DNA from 3 places in the Mesorhizobium hunchu genome. Region 2 is predicted to be linked to each of the others. Evidence: riboswitches for the same ligand, from Rfam matches in the RefSeq annotation. Region 2 holds a riboswitch; each other region holds the start of a gene.

Region 1 (4,206 bases), on a different contig from region 2:
GGCGGGCACGCGCCAACGACGCAAGCGAGATATATAAAGGGCTCGCTGTCTGGGCCGAGGACAAGAAGACTTTCATCGACGAAATCCTGCAGGAGGTCAGGAGCCGAGGCCCGCTTGCGGCATCCGATATCGAAGGCCATAAGGGCAAAGGCGGCTGGTGGGGCTGGAGCGACGCCAAGCACGCCTTCGAGTGGCTGTTCTGGGCCGGGCTGATCACTACCCATTCGCGGCGCGGCTTCGAGCGGTTCTACGACCTGCCGGAGCGCGCGCTGCCCGCCTCGGTCCTCGATCTGCCCGAGCCGTCCGCCGCAGACGCGCACCGCGAACTTCTGCGCATATCTGCTCGCGCGCACGGCGTGGCCACCTATGCGGACCTGCGCGACTATTTTCGCCTTTCGCCCGACGACACCAAGAAAGGAATCGAGGAACTGGTGGAGGAAGGCGCGCTGCTTCCGGTCACCGTCGAGGGCTGGAACCGACCGGCTTGGCTCTACAAGGACGCCCGCATGCCGCGCCGCATCGAGGCGCGCGCGTTGCTCGCCCCCTTCGACCCCGTCGTGTTCGAACGCACCCGCGCGGAGACGCTCTACGGTTTCCGCTACCGCATCGAAATCTACACGCCCGCCGAAAAGCGCCAGTTCGGCTATTATGTGCTGCCGTTCCTGCTCGGCGATACGATCGTCGCGCGCGTCGACCTGAAGGCCGACCGCCCGACCGGCGTCCTGCGCGTCCACGCGGCGTTCGCCGAGTCCGGCGCACCGCCGGAAACCGCCGCCTACCTGACGGAAGAGCTGAAGCATCTCCAGGGCTGGCTCGGGCTGGAGCGCATGGAGATCACCCCGGCGGGAGACCTTGGACCCGCTTTGCTGGCCGCGGCCGGGCCGGACGTCGCAGCCAGCGGCTGATACCGCTCAGGTTGCAAGCGGCGGCCGCGACCTGTACCCGCAAACTGTCGAGCGGCATGATATCGCCGCCATGCCGTTGCACGCTGGTGATGATGCAGGATGAAACCAGGGAGCCGAACCGAACGCTGAGACTGGCTTTGCCGGTCTCCGTCGGCCTGCATGCCGCCATCGCGGCGCTGCTGATCTTCGGGCTGCCGAACTCACTCGAGACACCGCAAAAAGAAGACGCGGTGGCAGTCAAGCTCGTTGCGCCTCCCATAGAGCAGCCAAAACCGAAAGCTCCCCCTGCCCCGCAAAAACCGCCGGAACCACCCAAAAAGCAAGCGGAGGCCGCCAAGACGCCGCCGAAGCAAACGCCTGCCAGCCAGCCTATCCCACGCCTGAATCCGGTCGTGCAATATGGACGAAAGGATACCGGCCCTCGCAAATCCTTGCAGGGAGATAGCGCGGAAGCCGGCGGAGCCGCCGAAGCCGACCGGCGGGAGGAAACGAAGCGACAGGAGGCCTCCGCCCCCGAGATCATGGCTTCGCCGGGCGGAAGCACCCAGGCACCGCCAAAACACGACGAAGCCAAGCCGAAGGCGGAGAAAGCCGAGACACCGAAAAGAGGAAAGACGAAAAAACTGAAGAATGTCAGATCGCTGTTTTCGAGATCGTCCACCGGCGACGCGCTTGCAGTCACGGCGATGGCGGGGATGCCGCGCAGCGCGCGGGGCGGCACGCTTTGCGTCAGCGAACTCAGCGCACAGCTCACCCATGCCGATCCGCCCTATTTCGCGGACCTGCTGCCCTCCTATCCGCTGAAGGATGGAAACGTCATCGACGTGCCGCGCGCGGCTTTTCGGGTCGGCGGGAAATGGCGCGACCTGGCCTACCGTTGCGAAGTCGATGCCGACGCCACGAAAGTTCTGTCCTTCGCCTTCCGCGTCGGCGACCCGATCCCGCCCGACGAATGGCAGCGGAGGGGACTGCCGGTCCGATAGCTGCCGGTGGTCCCCGGCGGACCGTCCTGTCCGGAAACCGACACCGTGCAGCGCGCGCCGTCATTGACAGTGTCCTTGCCGGCAGCCTAAATCCCGCGTGACGGTCTTCTCCCGAGAAGGAGAAGCTAAGAGGGAATGCGGTGTAGGAGATTTTCCGAATCCGCGGCTGTCCCCGCAACTGTAAGCGACGAGCCGAAGCCGAAGGCCACTGGATATCCGGGAAGGCGGCGACACGGCGAAGAACCGCGAGCCAGGAGACCTGCCGTCGAACACAGAATTCCGATCGTCCGGCGGGTGTCCCGGACAAGGAGCCGCATTTTGAACCGCGACGATGTTTTCCCCGACCTGACCGACGTTGCAGCCGGCGACCCATCGCATGGCGCGACCAACGGTGCCGACGTTACGATCGTGGTCTGCGCCACCTGCCGCGACGAAAGCGGCTCGGACGCGCATCCGCGCGCCGGCACCGTTCTCGCGGGAGACGCCCGCCGCGCCGCCGGCGGCACCGTTGCCGTCCGCACGGTGGACTGCCTCGGCAACTGCAAGCGCCGGCTCTCGGCAGCGCTTCTGCGCAAGGGTGGCTGGAGCTATATCTTCGGCGATTTGACGACCGCCAGCGGCGCCGACCTCGTGACCGGCGCCCGGCTTCTTTCAGAATCCGCGGACGGCCTGATCCCCTGGCGCGGCCGCCCCGATTGCCTCAAGCGCGGCCTTGTCGCGCGCATCCCTCCCCTCGACATGCTGAAGGACATTCCATGACCGCTTCCGCTTCCCGCGTTCCCTGCACCGTCGTCACCGGCTTCCTCGGCGCCGGCAAGACGACGCTGATCCGCCACATACTTGAAAACGCCGGCGACAAGCGGCTGGCCCTCATCGTCAACGAGTTCGGAGACGTCGGCGTCGACGGCGAGATCCTGAAAGGCTGCGGCGTCGATACCTGCCCGGAGGAGAACATCGTCGAGCTGGCCAACGGCTGTATCTGCTGCACCGTCGCCGACGACTTCGTGCCGGCGCTGGACCAGATCCTGTCGCGCACGCCGAAGGTCGATCACATCCTGATCGAGACTTCCGGCCTCGCCTTGCCTAAGCCGCTGGTGCAGGCCTTTCAGTGGCCGAGTGTCAAGAGCCGCGTCACCGTCGACGGCGTCGTGGCGGTGGTGGACGGGCCGGCGCTGGCGGACGGCCGCGTCGCCGCAGACATGGATGCGCTCGCCGCCCAGCGCGCCGCCGACGATGCACTCGACCATGATAATCCGATCGAGGAGGTCTTCGAGGATCAGGTCGGCTGCGCCGACCTCATCATCCTGTCGAAAAGCGACCTGATGGACGCGGACGCCTCCGCCAAGGCCAACGCCCTTTTGAACGAGCACGTCGCGCGGGCCGTCAAGGTGGTGCCGACCACCCAGGGCAAGGTGGACCCTTCGGTGCTGCTCGGCCTCGGCCTCGCCGTCGAGGACGACATCGAGAACCGCAAGAGCCATCATGACGGCATGGCCGACCACGAGCACGACGATTTCGATACGTTCGTCGTCGAGATTCCGACGGTGGCGGACCCGCAGGACCTTGCCGCCCGCGTGGCGAAGGCGGCGGAAGAAGAGAACGTGCTGCGCGTCAAGGGATTCGTCGAGGTCGGCGGCAAGCCGATGCGGCTTCTGCTGCAGGCGGTCGGCCCGCGCGTGAACCACTATTACGACCGGGCCTGGACGGCCGGGGACGAGCGCCGCTCGAAGCTGGTGGTGATCGGCCTGAAAGGCCTGGACAGGCCGGCGATCGAAAAAATACTGGCGGGCTGAACGGAAAAGCCGGAAGAGTCAGGTCATGCACATCCTGACCACCACTTCGGCGTCGCTCGACGATATCGCCGAGCCGATCGACTTGAGGCAGCAGCCGGCCGACATTCTGGCGCTGTCCTTCACAGACAGCGATCTGGCAGGTCTGGCTTCTGCCTGGAAGGAAGAGCGCGGCGCGCTGCCGTCGATGCGGCTCGCGGCCCTGCGCGACCTGCGCCATCCCATGTCGGTGGATCTGTGGATGGACGGCGTTGCCAGCCACGCCAAGGTCATCCTCGTGCGCCTTCTCGGCGGCTACGACTGGTGGCGCTACGGCTGCGACCGCCTGTCCGCGCTGGCGCGCGAACGTGGAATCAAGCTCGCCCTGCTGCCGGGCGAGGACCGCGACGCAGAGCCGCGACTGGCCGAGGCCTCGACGCTGCCTCAGGACGAGCTTGCCGCGCTGCTCGGCTACTTCCGGGCCGGCGGACCGGACAACATGCGCGCGCTGGTTCGCCGTCTGGCCGGTCTTGCCGGGCGCGACATCGA
Region 2 (4,206 bases):
AGCCAGGCGGCTCAACCTCGCGCCGATGGTGGCGGACAACGATTCCGCCCACACCACGGCCTTCACGGTTTCCGTCGACTTCAAGCACGGCACCACCACCGGCATCTCCGCCGACGACCGCACGCTGACCGTGCGCAACCTCGCCAACGGCAATGTCGGCGCGAACGATTTCGTCCGGCCGGGCCACATCTTCCCGCTGATCGCGCGCGAAGGCGGAGTGCTGATGCGCTCGGGCCATACCGAGGCGGCGGTGGACCTGTGCAAGCTGGCCGGCCTGCCGCCGGTCGGGGTCATCTCCGAACTGGTCAACGACGACGGCACCGTCAAGCGCGGCCCCGAGGTCTCGGCCTTCGCCGAGAAGCACGGGCTGAAGCAGGTCTCCGTCGCCGATCTGATCGCCTACCGGCAGCGCCAGGAGACGCTGGTGCAGCGTGTCGCCTGCTCCGACATCGAGACCCCCGGAGGGACGGCCAAGGTCTACACCTACATGCTGCCCTGGGACGTGATGCACCATCTGGCTGTCGTCTTCGGCGATATCCGCGACGGCCACGACGTGCCGGTGCGGCTCCACTCCGAGGATGTGGTGCGCGACGTGTTCGGCACCAGCCATCGGCTCGACGCGATCATGAAGGCGATGGGCGAGGAGCGGCGCGGCGTCATCGTCTATCTGCGCGAGGGCTCGGTCGGCGTCGCGCATCAGGACCGCAATCGCCCGGCCGCCGGCGGCGAGGACCATGAAGAGGCCCGCCGCCGCGAGAGCGAATGGCGCGAGATCGGCCTCGGCGCGCAGATCCTCAAGGATCTCGGCATCTCTTCGATCCGGCTGATCGCCTCGCGCGAGCGCCATTATGTCGGCCTGGAAGGCTTCGGCATCCACATCGCCAGTACCGAGATTCTCTAGCGGAAATAGATGATCGCGCCCGCCGCGCCGTTGACGAAACGGCCGGCATGGTCGATCCTGCGGCATCGTCTCAACCGGGGGGAGGACGATGTGGGATTTCTCGATCGGCCGCTCGGTGTCGATCATGATAAGGACGTGGCCGTTCATCCTGTTCAGGATGATCGTCTATTTCGGCATCACGCTGGCCTATATCGCAGCGACCGGAACCGGTGCGGGCATCGGCTGGGGCGTGGGGCAGGCTTTCGCCAATGGCGGGCCGGAAGCCGGAGCCTTCTATGGCGGCGTCGCCGGTTTTGTATTGGTCTCTCTTGTTGTCTACTGGATCCGCGAATTCATTCTCTATCTGCTGAAGGCCGGGCATATCGCGGTGATGGTTCATCTGCTCGATGGCCGGTCCGTGCCGGGCGGTCAGGGTCAGCTCGCCTACGCGCGTGAGGTCGTTGCCGGGCGCTTCGGCGAAGCCGGCATCCTGTTTGTGGTCGATCAACTGGTGAAAGGCGCGGTCCGCGTCGTCACCGGCCTTGTCGGCGGCATTGCCGCCTTCCTGCCGATCCCCGGCCTGAACGGCCTTGTCGGCCTCATCAACACGGTGATCCGCATAGCGCTCACCTACATCGACGAGATCATCCTGGGCTACAATATCCGCGTCGGATCGTCCTCTCCTTTCGAGACCGCGCGGCAGGGTGTGGTGCTCTATGCCCAGAACGGCGCGAAGATGGTCAAGAACGCGGCGTGGCTGGCGCTGATCCTGTGGGGCGTCACCTTCGCCATCTTCCTCGTCATGCTGGCGCCGGCCGGCGCCGTCGTCTACCTCATGCCCGGCGAACTTGGCGGCTGGAGCTTCGTGCTGGCCATCGTCTTCGCCTGGGCGCTGAAGGCCGCCTTTGTCGAGCCGTTCGCCATTGCTTCGCTGATGCAGGTCTATTTCAAGGCGATCGAAGGGCAGGCGCCCGATCCTGAGTGGGACGCCAGGCTCTCCGAGGTCTCGCGCCAGTTTCGCGAACTGAAGGACAAGGCATTCGGTTCTTTTGGAGAAGCTGCCGCCCGCCCGGCCTGAGCGTCACTCCTGTGCCGGCAGGTCGGCGATCGCCTTGGTCAGCCCGGCGTCGCCGGATGCGCCATAGCGTTCGCCCATCACCAGTTCGGCGAGAGGCAGTCGTTCGCGCCACCTCCGCCGTTGCAGCTCCGGCGTCGTCGCGAAACCGGAGACCCGGCCGACGCACAGATAGGCGACCGGCACGACATGCTCGGGAATGCCGAGCAAGGCTTTGAGGGCGCCCTTGTCGAGGATGCTGACCCAGCCCACGCCGATGCCTTCGGCGCGCGCCGCCAGCCAGAAGTTCTGAACCGCGCAGACGGTGCTGAAGAGGTCCATCTCGGGATTGTGCCAGCGGCCGAGCGGTGAGTCCCTGGCGCGCTCGCGATCGCAGGTGATGCACAGGTTCAGCGCGCTTTCGCAGATGCCTTCGAGCCGCAGGTTCCGGTAGAGCGCCCGGCGGTCCTCGGCGACATTGCATTCTTCCTCGATGCGGGCCTGGAGGAAGATGTCGCGCACCTTCTCGCGTCGTCGCCTGTCGCGGATGACGATGAAATTCCACGGCTGCATGAAGCCGACCGAAGGCGCGTGGTGCGCGGCACGGATCAGCCGCGCCAGCGTACTGTCGTCGATCGGTGCTGCCACGAAATCCGAGCGGATGTCGCGGCGCGTGAAGATGGCCCGATAGACGGCCGCACGGGCGTCCTCGTCGAAAGCGTTGTCGTCCAGATGATGAGCGCCGGCATCCATCGCGTATCCCCTTGCGATCGAAAACAGGTCGCTCCGCCCGGCCTTGCGGGGCGACCGTCTTGCCTGGCCGGTCTTCTGGCTCGGGTTCGTCCCACATTCGGCGCCTTCCCGCCCTCAGGCAGTGGCATTTGCCGATGCGGTCCCCCTCACAGCGTTGGGCACGCCGCGGATTTGCACCGCGTTCCCGATTCTCCCGCTTCGCGGCGGGCACCTGGCGGGACCGAAACTAGCCCACGATCCCCTGTCTGCCTAGCGGAGAAGTGGTATCGGGCGTCCCGGGCGACTTTCCCCAGCCGAATTCAGCGCTTGCGTGGCGAAACGGCGTGTCGCGCTCTATGTTAGGCGCATGGTCACCCGCCTCTATACCCATCCGATCTACCTCGAACACCTGACACCCGCCGGACACCCCGAGCGGCCCGACCGGCTGCGCGCTATCCAGCGCGTGCTGGATGACGAGGCGTTCGCCGCGCTCGACCGGGTCGAGGCGCCGATGGGAGACGAAGCGACCATCCTTTATGCGCATCCGCAGGAGCATCTCGATCGCGTCCGCGCCGCCGTCCCTTCGGAAGGCATGACGCAGATCGATGCCGACACGGTCGCCACGCCGAAAAGCTGGCAGGCGGCGCTGACCGCGATCGGCGCCGCCAATGCGGCGGTGGACGACGTGTTCGAGGGCCGCGCCGACAACGTCTTCGTCGCCTCGCGCCCGCCGGGCCATCACGCCGAAAAGACGACGGCGATGGGGTTCTGCCTGTTCAACAACGCCGCGGTCGCCGCCCGCCACGCGCAGAAGAAGCACGGCGCCGAACGCGTCGCCATCGTCGACTGGGACGTCCATCACGGCAACGGCACGCAGGATATCTTCTGGGACGACCCCACGGTGCTCTATTGCTCGACGCACCAGATGCCGCTCTATCCCGGCACCGGCGCGAAGAACGAGACAGGTGCCGGCAACATCGTCAACGCGCCGCTGGCGCCGCGCACCGGCAGTGACACCTTTCGCGACGCCCTCCTGTCGCGCGTCCTGCCCTCCATCGACGCCTTCCGCCCCGACCTGGTCATCATCTCGGCCGGCTTCGACGCCCACCACCGCGATCCGCTGGCCGAGATCGATTTGACCGAAGAGGATTTCGATTGGGCGACCGGACAACTGATGGAAAAGGCCTCCACCCACAGCGCCGGCCGTCTGGTCAGCCTGCTCGAAGGCGGCTACGACCTGCAGGGGCTGGCCTTCTCGACCGCCGCCCATGTCGGCCGGCTGATGAAAGGATGACCGATGACCGCTGAAGCGAACGACGACGTCAAGACCAACGAGGACGTAAGGGCGATGAGCTTCGAGCAGGCGCTCGACGCGCTGGAGAAGATCGTCGACGACCTGGAGCGCGGCGACGTGCCGCTCGATCAGTCGATCAGGATCTATGAACGCGGCGAGGCGCTGAAGGCGCATTGCGACCGCCTGCTGAAAGCTGCCGAGGACAAGGTCGAGAAGATCCGCCTGTCGCGCGACGGCAAGCCGGTG
Region 3 (4,206 bases), on a different contig from region 2:
TGCCCAATGCGGACCAGCGTCAGCCCGCCATCAGTCCGGCCGCTCCGCGGCGCCAATAGGCGGCGGCGAGCGTCTGGTCTCGGCCGAGCCCCATTGCGCCGCGCCAATGGTCGCGCACGGTTTTGGCAGGGGTGGCTTCCGCTGCGAACCAGCCGAATGTGGAACCGTCTCGCGGCCATTGCACGGACAGCACCTCGCCGGCCAATCGCCCGTCCATAGCCGCCGCCTTGCCGTTCCGCTCCAGCCAGTGCAATTCGATCTGTGTGGCATTGCCGATCGCCTGCCGCTCGTTTCGGTCTGCGATTTCGATGAAAGCGACGCCTTTCGTGAAAGCGGGCAAGGTTTCGAGCAGGCGCCCGATCGCGGGCAGGGCGGTTTCGTCGCCGCCGAGCACATACCAGTCCGCCGGCCGCACAGGGCGGCCGACCGGCCCCATGATGCCGACCTTCTGGCCCGGTTTGGCCTGGAGCGCCCACGCCGAGCCGACGCTTTCGCCCTCATGGACGAGGAAATCGACGTCCATGAAGCCGGCGTCGATGTCGAGCGCGCGGATGGTGTAGACCCGCGCCGCCGGTCGCCGCTCGTCTGACGGCCAAATGGGCAATCCGTTGCTGCCGAGGGTCGGCCAGATCGGATCCGGAACCGTCCTGGTGGGAAACAGGACGCGAACGTGCATGCCGCCGAACTTGCCGAAGCGCTGGAGGTCTTCGCCCGTGAGCCGGATCCGCCGCATATGCGGTGTCAGGTCGCAGACGGAGGCGACTGTCATCTCGCGAAACTGCGCAAGCCGCGTGTCCCCTGCGAGATCGCCGCTCCAGATGATCTCCGGCCCGTCTTCCTTGGCATAGACCTGCACGGCCGTGGCGAGCAGGTCCTTGATACGGGCAAGCCCGTCTCGGTCGTCCGCCTCGGCGCGCATGACCAGAAGGCCCGGCTTCATGTCAAAGGAAGCCCGCCCGAAGGCGAAGCGGAAGCCGACCCTTTGCGCCTCCTGGCGGACATCGGCATCGAAGCTCTGCAACCGGTCGACGATGAGGCCGATGTAGCTCGGCAGATTCGGCAGGCGCAGTCGCGCTTCGCAGTTCAGGCTGGTCATGTCTGACATCCCGGATTATCCACCGATGCGTCCGGTCAGGGCGATCTTGAAGGTCTGCCTGCGCCCTGTACGGTCGCCGCCGGGTTAGTCGACCAACCCGGCAAGTGTTTGCAATGGCTGGATATTAAAACATGATGCCATGAGTCAACTTTATTTCTGCGGGCTGATCGGAATGTCGGTGGAGACAGGAAGGGTGGCGGTCGTGATCTGGTCCGGGCGGCCGACATATCCGATCGCCCGAGGCCGCCGCTGTGCTGACCTCGCTGGCGGTGCTGATCGTTTTCATTTCCAAGGACAATTCGCGCGAAGGAATTCAGGACTGGATCGATCTGATGTACGGCTGGAAACGGCATTGTTGCGAGGCATGGCGGGCCGTCATCCACACAATCGCGATCTTTCTGAGACCCTAAATATTGACGGAACATGCAATTGGCGATCTATATGTAGACGTCATGGTTCTCCGTAGCGATTCTTGCTTCGGAGCTAAGAGGGAAGCCGGTGCCCCGATTCCGGGAATGCCGGCGCTGCCCCCGCAACTGTAAGCAGCGAGCCTGCGTCGATGAATGCCACTGATGCCGCGAGGTATCGGGAAGGCCGACAAGGGCGATGACCTGCGAGCCAGGAGACCTGCCGTGACAGCATGAAACGTCCACGGGCGGGGTGTCCCGGAGGTGCGCTTGCGGCGGCTTGGGCATCTGTCCACCTGTCGACATGCGTCCGCTTCACGCCCCGTCCACAACGCCACGGGGAAACAGATGCCGGCGACCACGACACTCCACACCGAAGCGACCGACAAGGCTCCGATCCTTTCCAGCGACAGCGGGCATACGCCGGCGGAGCCGGGTTACCGCGTCATCCGCCGCAACGGCGCGGTGACGCCATTCGATCCGATGAAGATCACGGTCGCGCTGACCAAGGCCTTCCTGGCAGTGGAGGGATCGACGGCGGCAGGCTCCAGGCGCGTGCACGATGTGGTCGCCGATCTCACCGATCAGGTGGCTTCCGCGCTGACACGGCGCGTCGGCGAAGGCCGCACCTTCCACATCGAGGACGTGCAGGACCAGGTCGAACTGGCACTGATGCGCGGCGAGCACCATAAGGTGGCGCGCGCCTATGTTCTCTATCGCGAAGAGCGGGCGCGCGAACGTGCCGCCGAAAAGGCGTCGGTGGCGGCAAGTTCCGCGTCGTCGCTGCACGTCAAGACGGAGGATGGATCGCTCAAGCCGCTCGACGAGGAGCGTCTGGCCCGTATCGTCGAAGAAGCCTGCGACGGGCTGGATACCGTGTCCGCCGCGCCGATCCTGAGCGAGGCCAAACGCAACCTCTATGACGGCCTTTCGCTGGACGAACTGTCGCTGGCGCCGATCCTGGCCGCCCGCACGCTGGTCGAGCAGGAACCCAATTACGCCTTCGTCTCCGCGCGGCTGCTGCTCGACCGCCTGCGCCGGGAGGCGCTCACCTTCGTATCTGGGCGCCCGGAGCAGGCGACGCAGGCCGAGATGGCAACGCGCTACGCCAGCTATTTCCCGGAATTCCTGCGTGTCGGCATTGAGGCCGAACTGATCGATCCCGAACTTGGACGCTTCGATCTGGCGCGATTGGGCGCGGCGCTGAGGCCGGAACGCGACCTGAACTTCCAGTATCTCGGCCTGCAGACGCTCTACGACCGCTATTTCCTGCACACGCGTGGAAAAAGGTTCGAACTGCCGCAGGCCTTTTTCATGCGCGTCGCGATGGGCCTTGCCGTGCGCGAGATCGACCGCGAGGGCAGGGCTATCGAATTCTACGACCTCCTGTCATCCTTCGATTTCATGGCCTCGACACCGACGCTGTTCAATTCAGGAACGCTGCGCCCGCAGCTTTCCTCCTGCTTCCTGACCACGGTCGCCGACGACCTCGACGGCATCTTCAAGGCGGTCAAGGACAACGCGCTGCTGGCGAAATATTCCGGCGGCCTCGGTAACGACTGGACCCTGGTGCGCGGCCTCGGCGCCCACATCAAGGGCACCAACGGCGAGAGCCAGGGCGTCGTGCCGTTCCTGAAAGTCGCCAACGACACCGCCATCGCGGTAAACCAGGGCGGCAAGCGCAAGGGCGCTGTCTGCGCCTATCTGGAGACATGGCACGTCGACGTCGAGGAGTTTCTCGACCTCAGGAAGAACACCGGCGACGACCGTCGCCGCACGCACGACATGAACACGGCCAACTGGGTGCCGGACCTGTTCATGCAACGCGTCGAGGCGGACGGCGAATGGACGCTGTTCTCGCCCGATGAGGTGTCGGACCTGCACGACCTCTATGGCACGGCGTTCAAGGCCGCCTATGAGACATACGAGGCGAAGGCTGCCACCGGCGGCATAAAGGTGTTCCGTAAGGTCCGCGCGCTCGACCTGTGGCGCAAGATTCTGACCATGCTGTTCGAGACCGGGCATCCATGGGTCACTTTCAAGGACCCTTGCAACATTCGCTCGCCCCAATGCCACGTCGGCGTCGTGCACTCATCTAATCTCTGCACCGAGATCACGCTGAACACCTCGAAGGACGAGGTGGCTGTGTGCAACCTCGGCTCGGTCAACCTTGTCAATCATGTCATCGAAAAAGGCCTCGACCTCGACCGGCTGGCCAAGACAGTCGGCACGGCGATGCGCATGCTCGACAACGTCATCGATATAAACTTCTACACGATCCCCGAGGCGCGGCGCTCGAACCTGCGTCACCGCCCGGTCGGGCTCGGCCTGATGGGCTTCCAGGATGCGATCCAGAAGCTGCGTATCCCTTATGTCTCCGACGCTGCCGTCGCTTTCGCCGACGAGAGCATGGAGGCGATCAGCTATCATGCGATTTCCGCCTCGGTGGACCTCGCCGCCGAGCGGGGTCGCTATCCGAGCTTCAACGGCTCGCTGTGGTCGAAGGGCATCCTACCAATCGACTCCATCCGTCTGCTGGAAGAAGCACGTCCCGGCGTAGAAATGGACAGCGGTTCGACCCTCGACTGGGAGAGCCTCCGCAAACGGGTCAAAAAGACTGGCATGCGCAATTCCAACTGCATGGCGATCGCGCCGACGGCGACCATCTCCAATATCTGCGGCGTGTCGCAGTCGATCGAGCCG

The links. Region 2 has a riboswitch for cobalamin ahead of bluB (5,6-dimethylbenzimidazole synthase). Riboswitches for the same ligand answer to the same signal wherever they lie in the genome.
Region 1: another riboswitch for cobalamin. It lies ahead of ABMA46_RS12795 (DUF1636 family protein); the one in region 2 lies ahead of bluB (5,6-dimethylbenzimidazole synthase).
Region 3: another riboswitch for cobalamin. It lies ahead of ABMA46_RS12685 (ribonucleoside-diphosphate reductase subunit alpha); the one in region 2 lies ahead of bluB (5,6-dimethylbenzimidazole synthase).

The regions. Positions count from the first base shown of each region.
Region 1 covers NZ_JBEBMG010000006.1:139,759-143,964, reverse strand. Annotated here, with positions in the region: gene ABMA46_RS12805 (winged helix-turn-helix domain-containing protein) at 1-905, shown strand, start outside; gene ABMA46_RS12800 (DUF930 domain-containing protein) at 995-1,888, shown strand; cobalamin riboswitch at 1,973-2,169, shown strand; gene ABMA46_RS12795 (DUF1636 family protein) at 2,207-2,647, shown strand; gene cobW (cobalamin biosynthesis protein CobW) at 2,644-3,681, shown strand; gene cobN (cobaltochelatase subunit CobN) at 3,707-4,206, shown strand, end outside.
Region 2 covers NZ_JBEBMG010000002.1:430,514-434,719, forward strand. Annotated here, with positions in the region: gene ribB (3,4-dihydroxy-2-butanone-4-phosphate synthase) at 1-901, shown strand, start outside; gene ABMA46_RS05580 (hypothetical protein) at 990-1,958, shown strand; gene bluB (5,6-dimethylbenzimidazole synthase) at 1,962-2,687, opposite strand; cobalamin riboswitch at 2,736-2,917, opposite strand; gene ABMA46_RS05590 (histone deacetylase family protein) at 3,034-3,960, shown strand; gene ABMA46_RS05595 (exodeoxyribonuclease VII small subunit) at 3,964-4,206, shown strand, end outside.
Region 3 covers NZ_JBEBMG010000006.1:111,500-115,705, forward strand. Annotated here, with positions in the region: gene ABMA46_RS12680 (DUF2218 domain-containing protein) at 20-1,096, opposite strand; cobalamin riboswitch at 1,533-1,745, shown strand; gene ABMA46_RS12685 (ribonucleoside-diphosphate reductase subunit alpha) at 1,852-4,206, shown strand, end outside.